DNA from 3 places in the Spongiactinospora sp. 9N601 genome. Region 3 is predicted to be linked to each of the others. Evidence: riboswitches for the same ligand, from Rfam matches in the RefSeq annotation. Region 3 holds a riboswitch; each other region holds the start of a gene.

Evidence for each region. Region 3 has a riboswitch for cobalamin ahead of bluB (5,6-dimethylbenzimidazole synthase). Riboswitches for the same ligand answer to the same signal wherever they lie in the genome.
Region 1: linked by a shared signal. The riboswitch ahead of ACH34R_RS11855 (putative cobaltochelatase) and the one ahead of bluB (5,6-dimethylbenzimidazole synthase) in region 3 are both predicted to bind cobalamin.
Region 2: linked by a shared signal. The riboswitch ahead of ACH34R_RS35755 (ABC transporter substrate-binding protein) and the one ahead of bluB (5,6-dimethylbenzimidazole synthase) in region 3 are both predicted to bind cobalamin.

Annotation. Positions count from the first base shown of each region.
Region 1 covers NZ_JBIRBB010000004.1:444,696-447,952, reverse strand. The annotation lists gene cutA (divalent-cation tolerance protein CutA) at 28-345, opposite strand; cobalamin riboswitch at 1,219-1,352, shown strand; gene ACH34R_RS11855 (putative cobaltochelatase) at 1,423-3,257, shown strand, end outside.
Region 2 covers NZ_JBIRBB010000019.1:106,606-109,862, reverse strand. The annotation lists gene ACH34R_RS35760 (FecCD family ABC transporter permease) at 1-986, opposite strand, end outside; gene ACH34R_RS35755 (ABC transporter substrate-binding protein) at 983-1,978, opposite strand; cobalamin riboswitch at 2,165-2,359, opposite strand; gene ACH34R_RS35750 (alpha/beta hydrolase) at 2,427-3,257, shown strand, end outside.
Region 3 covers NZ_JBIRBB010000008.1:308,288-311,544, forward strand. The annotation lists gene ACH34R_RS21370 (HPP family protein) at 498-974, shown strand; cobalamin riboswitch at 1,045-1,244, shown strand; gene bluB (5,6-dimethylbenzimidazole synthase) at 1,276-1,905, shown strand; gene ACH34R_RS21380 (glycosyltransferase) at 1,916-3,253, opposite strand; gene ACH34R_RS21385 (TetR family transcriptional regulator) at 3,246-3,257, opposite strand, start outside.

The DNA.
Region 1 (3,257 bases), on a different contig from region 3:
GAACGTCTAAATTGCGGAAAAGCCCGGCTATACGGTCGTTCGACGTAGCCACTCCAGGTAGGTGGTCGATCCGCCGTCGATCGATGTGAACGTGACTTCCGGGTTGTCCCATGGATGGCGCTCCACGAGGTGAGCTTCGAGCGCCGGATAGCTTTCCCGGGTCGACTTGAGCACGACTTGCCATTCCTCGGCCTCACCGAGCTCGCCTTGATGCCAGAACACCGAAATCGCCGGGCCGAATACCTGACCCGAGGCGGCAAGCTTCGACTCGACCGCTGAACGGAGGAGGGCCAAGGCGGCGTCCCGGCCGGCTGTGGTCGTCGACACCTGAACAAAGTCCGTCATGCTGGAACTCTAGATCTCTGCCCAACAAGCGGCTGTCCTCCCCTGAGGGCACCGCGTACAAGTATGGCCTGCACCTTCAGTGATGTCCGGGCAATGGAGGATCTTGCGGGGTGTACTGAATAGGTGCCACAAGCTGCTCAAGCGTGATGTCTGCCGCTGTCCTTCATCTCAAGGTGGACATCCCGCCGCTATTAGGAGAGATGCGGGGTGCGCAGCGTTGTCCACAGGCTGTGCATGTCTGACCGGCGTGCCCGTCACCATCCTTCGCTTTGGGCGCTGACCGTACGCCGTACACAGTGTGGGTGCAGCGAAGGTCACGGGGCCGTTGGAAGTGAGGATTCCCAGTAGAGAGCGGGATACGAACATGCCGGTGGCGCAAGCGTCGGGCGAAGCCCGACATCAAGAACACGACTGAGCGAAGCGAAGGCCATTGAGCGCGCGACAGCGCGGCCCCGCCGAAGGCGGGGAATCGGCCCGGGAGGGGCGATTGTTACGGCGGGAAGCGGCCAACGGTGGGGGGGTTTGGAAGAAGGCCGTTTAGCCGGTGCCTGGTACGGCGAGTAGGCAGGGCGCACGCGAAGGGCCGGGCACAGGGCGTTACCGAGCACGGCGGGGCGGCGAGAGACGGCTTGCCGTACGTCGGGCGAAGCCCGACATAGAGAACACGGCTGAGCGAAGCGAAGGCGATTGAGCGCGCGACAGCGCGGCCCCGCCGAAGGCGGGGGCATCGCCCCGGAGGGGGCTACGTCGGGCGAAGCCCGACATAGAGAACACGACTGAGCGAAGCGAAGGCCAGTGAGCGCGCGACAGCGCGGCCCGGCCGGAGGCGGGGGTGGGGGGCGTCGGGGGTGTGTCGTGTATTGACGCGAACGGGAGGAAAGGATACGTTCCGGTAGATTTCACGGTCGTCCAAGGGAAATCCGGTGAGATGCCGGTGCGGACGCGCCACTGTATCCGGGACGTCGAACGATCCCGGGAGCCAGGTCGCTTGGTGGCCGTGACCTCGTCAGCGGGACGCGTCATCCCAAGGAGGCCGAACATGCGCGCAGTGACCACGCCCACAAGCTCCCCGACCTGATGGTCGCCTATCCGTTCAGCGCCGTGGTCGGGCTCGACGACCTGAAGCTGGCGCTGGTGCTCAACGCGGTCTCCCCCCGCGTCGGCGGCGTGCTCGTGCGCGGCGAGAAGGGCACCGCCAAGTCCACGATCGTACGCGCCCTCGCCGCCCAGCTCCCGGCCGTCGTGGTGGTGCCCGGCTGCCGGTTCGCCTGCGACCCGGCCGCGCCCGACCCCGACTGCCCGGACGGCCCGCACGATCCCGCAGCGGAGGGCGTCCGCCGCCCGGCCGCCCTGGTGGAACTGCCGGTCGGCGCGTCGGAGGACCGCCTGGCCGGTTCGCTGGACGTCGAGCGGGCGCTGACCGAGGGGGTCAAGGCGTTCGAGCCGGGCCTGCTGGCGGCGGCGCACCGGGGCGTCCTGTACGTGGACGAGGTGAACCTGCTCCACGATCACCTCGTTGACCTGCTGCTGGACGCGGCGGCGCTCGGCACCTGCTACGTCGAACGCGAGTCGGTGTCGGTACGGCACGCGGCCCGGTTCCTGCTGGTCGGCACCATGAACCCGGAGGAGGGCGAGCTGCGCCCGCAGCTCCTGGACCGGTTCGGGCTGACCGTCGAGGTCAGGGCCTCGCGCGACCCCGGCGAACGGGCCGAGGTGGTACGCCGCAGGCTCGCCTTCGACGCCGACCCGCACGCGTTCGCGGCCCGCTGGGCGGCGGAGGAGTCGGCGCTGGCGGAGCGGATCGCCGCGGCCCGGGACAGGCTTACCGGAGTACGGCTGCCGGACGCCCGGCTGCGGCAGATCGCCGAGGTGTGCGCGGGCTTCGAGGTGGACGGCCTGCGGGCCGACCTGGTGACGGCGAACGCGGCGGTCGCGCACGCGGCATGGCGGGGGCGGGACGCGGTGACCGTCGAGGACGTACGCGCGGCGGCCCGGCTGTCGCTGCCGCACCGGCGGCGGCGTGACCCGTTCGACGCGCCGGGATTGGACGAGGCCCTGCTGGACGAACTGCTGGACCGTACGTCCAGGGACGAGGGCGACGAGGGCCCAGAGGACGACCCGCCGGGCGGCGGCCCCGAAGGTGGCCAGGACCCGGACCGGCCGCAGGATGCAGGACCGGGCCAGGAGAACGGGCGCGGGGATTCCCAAGAGCAGGAGGACGGACGCCGGGATTCCCAGGAACAGAAGAATGGGCGCGGGGATTCCGGGGCGACAGGTTCCCATTACCCAGAGCCCGCAAGGCCGGGTTCCGGCGAAGCGGAGGCCGGGGAGGTGGACTCTGGGGAGCCGGACGCGGGGGCGGACTCTCCGGAGGCGAGGGCGCAGGAGCAGGTGGCCGAGGTGGCCGCGCCGTACCGGGTGCCGTTGCTGGCCGCCCCCGGCGTCGGCGCCGGCGCGGCCGGACGCCGTTCACGATCAAGGTCCGCGCACGGCCGCGGCACCGGTTCCCGCCGCCCGCGCGGCACCCAGGTCCACGACCTGCACATCGCGGCCACCGTACTGGCCGCCGCCCCCCACCAGCACGACCGCGGACGCGCCGGCCCCGGCCTGGTCCTACGCGCCGACGACCTGCGCGAGGTCGTACGCGAGGGCCGGGAGGGCAACCTGGTCCTGTTCGTCGTGGACGCCAGCGGCTCGATGGCCGCCCGCCGCCGGATGACCGCCGTCAAGACCGCCGTACTCAGCCTCCTCCTCGACGCCTACCAGCGGCGCGACAAGATCGGCCTGGTCACCTTCAGGGGCACCGAAGCCACGGTCGCGCTGCCCCCGACCTCCTCGGTGGAGGCGGGCGCGGCCCGGCTGCGCTCACTGCCCACCGGCGGACGCACGCCGCTCGCGGCCGGGCTGGCCCG
Region 2 (3,257 bases), on a different contig from region 3:
CCCGCGATCAGGAACGACGCCCCGAGCAGCGCCGTGGCCGGCAGCGCCCGCCGGTGGTCGGCCCCGATCAGCAGCCGCACCACGTGCGGCATGATCAGCCCGACGAAGCCGATCGACCCGCTGACCGCGACGATCGTCCCGATCATGATGGCCACCAGCACGAACAGCGCCGCCCTGAACCGGTGTACGTCCAGCCCCAGCGCGGTGGCGGCCTCCTCCCCGGCCAGCAGCAGGTTCAGCGGCCGGGAGACGCCCAGCAGTACGGCGGTGCCCAGTACGACGGCCCCGGCCGGCGCCCACACCACCGGCCAGGTCGTGCCCGCCAGCCCGCCCAGCATCCAGCGCAGCGCCGACTGCGTCTTGTGCGGATCGCTGGAGGTCACCACCAGGAACCCGGCCACCGCCGACAGCACCTCGGCCGTGGCCACCCCCGCCAGCACCAGCCGTATCGTGGTCATCCGGCCGCCCGACCTGGCCAGGAAGTAGACCGCCACCAGCGCGGCCAGCGCCCCGGCGAACGCGGCGACCGGCAGCGAGAACGCCCCGAAGACGGTCAGGCCGAACACCACCACGCACACCGCCCCGACGGTGGCCCCCGAGGAGACGCCGAGCAGCATCGGATCGGCCAGCGGGTTGCGGACCAGGGCCTGCAACGCCATCCCGCACACCGAAAGGCCCGCCCCGACCACCGCGCAGAGCAGCACGCGCGGCAGCCGTACGTCCATCACGATGGTCTCCCGGACCGCCGACCAGGACGGGTCGGCCAGTGCGGGGTGGATCCGGTGGGCCAGGATGCCCCACACCTGCCCCGGGGGCAGCGGGATCGACCCGGCCGCGATCCCGGCCGTGACCGCCGCGCACAGCAGCGCCGCCAGCAGGCCGATCACCAGCGGATACGGCAGACCGGGACGGCGTCCGGGCAGCCGGGCGGGCTCGGCAAGCGGCCCGGCCTCCGCCCGGCCGGCCAGCGCGGTGCGGGGGGTCACCGGAACCGTTCGGGGTGGATCTGGCGGGCCAGCGACTCGACGGCCGCGGGCGCGCGCACCCCGAGCACCACCGACGACAGCGGCAGCACCGCGAAGCGCCGCGCCTTGATCGCCGGAACGTCCGCCAGCGCCGGGTTCGACAGCAGGAACCGCTTCTTGTCGGCCACCGGCTGCTCGCCGTAGTCGTAGATCACGATCCAGTCCGGCGCGCGCTCGGCCACCTGCTCGAACGACACGTCGCCCCACGCCTTGCCGACATCCGAGAACACGTTCTCGGCTCCGGCCAGTTCGACGATCTCGTTGCCGACGCCGCGCCCGCCCGCCGTGAAGGCGGTCTTGTCGCCGCTGTCGTAGACGAACAGCTTGACCGGGGCGACCCCGGCCAGCCTGCCCTTCACCCCGTCGAGGGTCGCGTGCAGCCGGGTGATCAGCGGCTCCGCCCGGCCGGACACGCCGAAGATCCGGGCCACGTTGCGGATCTCCTGGTCCATCATGGCCATGGTCACCGGGCCGGTGGCGCACTCCTCGATGTTGAGGTAGGTGTCGATGCCCGCCTTGGCCAGGGCGTTCCTGGCGCGGCCCTCCTTCTCGTCGAAGGTGCTGGCGAAGCCGCCGTACACGAAGTCGGGCTCTTCGGTCAGCAACGCCTCGAACGACGGGTACTTCTCCGACAGCACCTTCACGCCGTCGTACGCGGCCTGGTACTCGGGCAGGACCCGGTCGTCCAGGTAGCCGGTGCCGATCATGGACTGCGCGAGCCCGAGGGCCAGCAGCACCTCCGTGGCGTGCTGGTTCAGCGACACCGCCCGCCGGGGCGGGCGCTCGTAGGTCGTCCGCACGCCGCAGTTGTCGACGGTAATCGGGAATCCGGCCGGTACCGGGGCCCGCGCGGCCTCCCCGACCTCGGCGGGCGCGCCCCCGCAGCCGGCCAGCAGCACGGCGCAGGCGGCGAACAGGGCGAGTGGCAGGGACTTGGGACGTCTGCCCGGCATGGAGGGTTCCTCTCCCGGAATCTGCGCAGCGGGACAGAACCACCGGGATCAGAGAGACGACCCTGCGGACTACGCCGGTCGCCGCCGGGCGGACGCGGGCTCGTTAAGGGCACGCCACCGCCACGCGGCGCGCCCGTCGGCCCAGCGGCCATCCGGCCACTCCTCTCCGGGGAGATCCGCCCCAGTTCATCGAGGAGGCGACCGCGTGAGTCTCCTGGCTTTCGGGTCGAAGCTCGTCCCCGCCTTCCCACCCCGGGCGGGGGCAGTGGCGTCGTGGGAACTCGCTCGCCGATCACAGTGGCGGGACCGCGCCGGATTCACACCGGCTTCCTCGTCCACGCTCGCCTTTCCATCATCATCCCACGAAACCGGTCATTCCACCACGCACCCGGCGTCAGGCCGCCGGAGCGTCGCCGTTCCGGGGGGCCGATCGCTAGCCTGGGGCGTTGTGATCTCCCCACGGGCCCTGATCGCCCCCCTGCTCATGGCCATCATGTTCGTCGCCGCCGCGCCCACGCCCGCGTCCGCCGCGCCCGCGCCCGCGATCGAGGACCGGGCGTGCCCGGTTCAGATGCCCGCCGGTACGCGATGCGGCTTTCTGATCGTGCCCGAACGGCGGGACGTGCCCGGGAGCCGGACGATCAAGGTCGGGTTCGCGGTACACCGATCGGCCGCCTCCGATCGCAAGCCCGACCCCATCGTCTACACCAGCGGCGGGCCCGGGTCTGGATCGATCCAGCTCACCGGATATCTGTCGGAGATGATCCTGGGGCGCGACCGCGACGTGGTGGTGATCGAGCAGCGGGGCAGCCGGTGGTCCGAGCCCGCGCTGGACTGCCCGGAGATCGCTCGGGGCGTGCTCGACGCGCTCGCCGGGCCCGGGCCGATGCGGGCGGAGACGGCCGGGATCGCGCGGGGCGCGAACGCCTGCCGGGAGCGGCTGGCCCGTCAGGGGGTGGACCTGCGCGGATACACCACGGCTGAGATCGCCGCCGACGTGGCCGGCCTGCGCCGCGCACTCGGCTACCCGAAGTGGAACCTGTTCGGGGTCAGCTACTCCACCCGCTCCATGCTGGCCGCCGCGGCGGCCGATCCCGAAGGGGTGCGGTCGGTGGTGCTGGACTCGTTCCTGCCCGCCGAGGTGGACTGGTACGGCGACGCGCAGGCCAACCTGGACGCGACCCTGCGCGGCCTCGGCCCCGGCGCGTCCTCCACATGGGCGGACCTGCCGGGGCGGTTCGCCGCGATGGTCGCCCGGTACGACGCGCGTCCCGCGAGC
Region 3 (3,257 bases):
CCGGCGGGGCCGGTCACCACATCGCTGCGCAGCGGCGGGCCCGCCTGCCGTAGCCGGGTGATCATCGACGATCGGATGGATGCGGTTACGGCCGGCGACGGCGGGCGTGGCGCGGGCACCGGAGCCGGCGGGCCCGGACAGCGGCAGCCGCACGGGAGGCGTACGTTGAGCTAGGGACCTTGGTCCCTACCCCCGCCTCCGCCCGCGAAGGGGCGAAGGGAGGGTCGAGGCATGGACACCGTCGCGACGAGCGATCCCACGGGCCGCCTGCCGATGATCATACTGCGCACGCGGCGCACCGGGCCATGCCGCGGGATCGGATGCCGCCGCCACGGGCACGACAATCCGCACGTACGCGGGTACTAGAAGGGGGGGACCACCACCACGCCGTTGGACATGGCGATGCTCAACGACATCGACTGCGGGCCCGCGACCACGGCGAGGACCCGGCCTGGGTCCGGGACCTGGACCTGGCCCGCGTTGAAAGGGGGATGACCATGGATGAGACGCTGACCGCCGGGCAGGTGATGAGCCGGGCCCTGGTGATCGTCCGGCCGGAGGAGTCCCCGCTGATGGCCTGGGAACTGATGCGCCGGGCGGGCATCCACCACCTGCCGGTGGTGAACGAGCACGGCCTGCTGCTGGGCATCCTCACCAAGGAGGACCTGGCGGCGTCCTGGACGGGCGGGCCGGAGGCGCAGTCCCGCACACCGCTGCGCCGGTTGCTGACCGGGCGGCGCATCCCCCACGTCCGCCAGGACGCGTCCCTGCCGCACGTCGCGACGGTGATGCGGGACGCGGGCTGCGACGCCGTACCGGTCATGGCGGCGGGCGGAGCCTTCATCGGCATGATCACGACCGTCGATGTCCTGGACGCCGTGGCCGGGCGAACACGACCGGCGGAGGACGCGGCGGAGATGGTCACGGGCATGTTCCGGCTGGAGCCGGTACTGCCCGTGGCCGCAAGGGCCTGACCGGAGGCGGGCTCCGGGGCCGAACTCGGGGCCCCTGGGCGGCGGTGCGGGTCGTCACGGTACGGTACTGCTCGGCGAACTGTTGCGAGGTGCCTCGCGATCGCGAGGAGAATCGGGAAGCCGGTGTGATTCCGGCACGGGCCCGCCGCGGTGACCGGGAAGTCGCCGCCCAGGTGCGAAGCACGGCCACTGGCCCGTAAGGGCCGGGAAGGCGGGCGGTCAGGCGTTGATCCGGGAGTCCGAAGACCGGCCTCGCGCCCACCGCCCCCTCTGATGGGGGCCATGCAGCGGGAGCCTGCCCATGAACAGCCATCTGTACGACGTCATCCACCGCCGCCGCGACGTGCGCGGCCAGTTCACCGGCGCGCCCGTGCCGCAGGAGGTGCTGCACCGCGTGCTGACGGCGGCGCACGCCGCCCCCAGCGTCGGACTGTCCCAGCCGTGGGACTTCATCGTGGTACGCGACACCGCGATCCGCGCCGCCTTCCACGAACATGTCCAGCACGAACGGGCCGCCTACGCCGCCACCCTCGACGCCGAGGCCGCCCGGCGGTTCGCCCACATCAAGATCGACGGGGTGCGCGAGTCGACGCTGTCCATCGTGGTCACCTATGACCAGGGCAGAGGCGGCCCCGCCGTGCTGGGCCGCCATGCCATCGCCGACGCCGGCCTGTACTCGGTGTGCCTGGCCATCCAGAACCTCTGGCTGGCCGCCACCGCCGAAGGGCTCGGTGTGGGGTGGGTGTCGTTCTATCGCGAGCCCTTCGTGCGGGACCTGCTCGGCATCCCCGCCGAGGTCCGCCCGGTCGCCTGGCTGTGCCTCGGCCCCGTCACCCACCTCGAAGGCGACCCCGACCTGGAACGACACGGCTGGCGCCACCGCCGCCCACTTCAGGCCGCCGTCCATCACGACCGCTGGGGAGCTCAGTAGGAATCGTCCGTCATCCACTCACCGGGCATTTCCGTACGGATCCGGGCGAGTGCGTCAGCGGTCCGGGCGCGGACCCAGATCCAGGTCCGGGCGTCGTCGCGGTGAGGTCTTCGAGTTCGGTGACGGCTCGGTCGGTCGCCGTTTCGGCGGCGATCTCGGCGGCCAGGCGCCGCGCCTGGCGCTGGTAGGACGGGTCGTGCAGGACCCGGCCGACCGCGCGGGCGATGGTGCCGGGTGAGGCGCTCCTGCGTAGGGTGATCCCTGCTCCGGCGAGGGCGACGCGCAGGGCCACCTCGCCCTGGTCGCGCCCGAGCGGTACGCACACCATGGGCACACCCGCCGCCAGGGACTTGACGGCCGTCCCGTGGCCGGCGTGCGTGATCGTCACAGCGGCGTGGCGGAGCACGGCGTTGTGCGGGGCGACCGAGGTGACCAGGACGTTGCCGGGCGCGTGGACCGTTGCCTGGTCCACTGCCGGGCCGGTGGTCAGCAGCCCGCGTACCGGCAGCCGGCCGAGGGCGCCGGCGATGCGCTGGAGCAGCTCGCGCTGGTTCATGAACGTCGAACTCAGGCTGACCAGCACCAGTGGGGTCTCCCCCTCGGGCAGTCGCAGTTCCCCGACCCACGCGGGGTCGTCGAGCCGCGGCCCGACGTGGCGGACGTAGGGCGGGAACCGCCGGCCAGGGTAGTCCAGCGCCCGCGGCGACAGTACGAGGAACCGGTCGACGCGGCCGAACGCGTCGATGACCGAATCGACGGGCGGGAGACCGTTGGCGGCACGGGCGGCGTTGAGCGCGGGCAGTCCCTTGGCCCACGGCTTGGTGATCATCTCTGTCAGGAGCCGATCGCGCAGCCGCCCCAGGACACCGGTGGCGGGCCTGAGCCCGGGACCGAACGGCGGCGCGCCCGGGGCGGGGAAGGGGTAAAGGGTCGTCCCCAGCGCGGCCACCGGGATTCCGGCCGCTTCGCCCGCCGTGATCGCACCGAGCAGCGAGAAGTCGGTGACCAGTACGTCAGCCGGATGCGCGCGCAGCTCGGCCAGGGTGTCGCGGGCGAAGTCCGCCGCGGGGCCGCAGACCAAACGGTCACGGAGCCGGGCGAATGCGCCCATCGGCGTGCGGGCCTCGAAGTCCTTGAGGAGGTCGCCGGCCGGGTCGGTGGTGTCGCCCTGGGGCGCCGTCGTCCAGGTGATCGGCTCCGCGCCGGTGGCGGCCACCTCGTCGTGCAGCGACCTGTCGCCCAGCACCCGGACGCCGTGGCCGCGCTCGCGCAGCGCGCGGGCGACCGAGAGGGTGGGCGGCACGGCTCCGCCGCCGGCCCAGGTGGCGAACAGGAAGTTCTTACGCATAGTT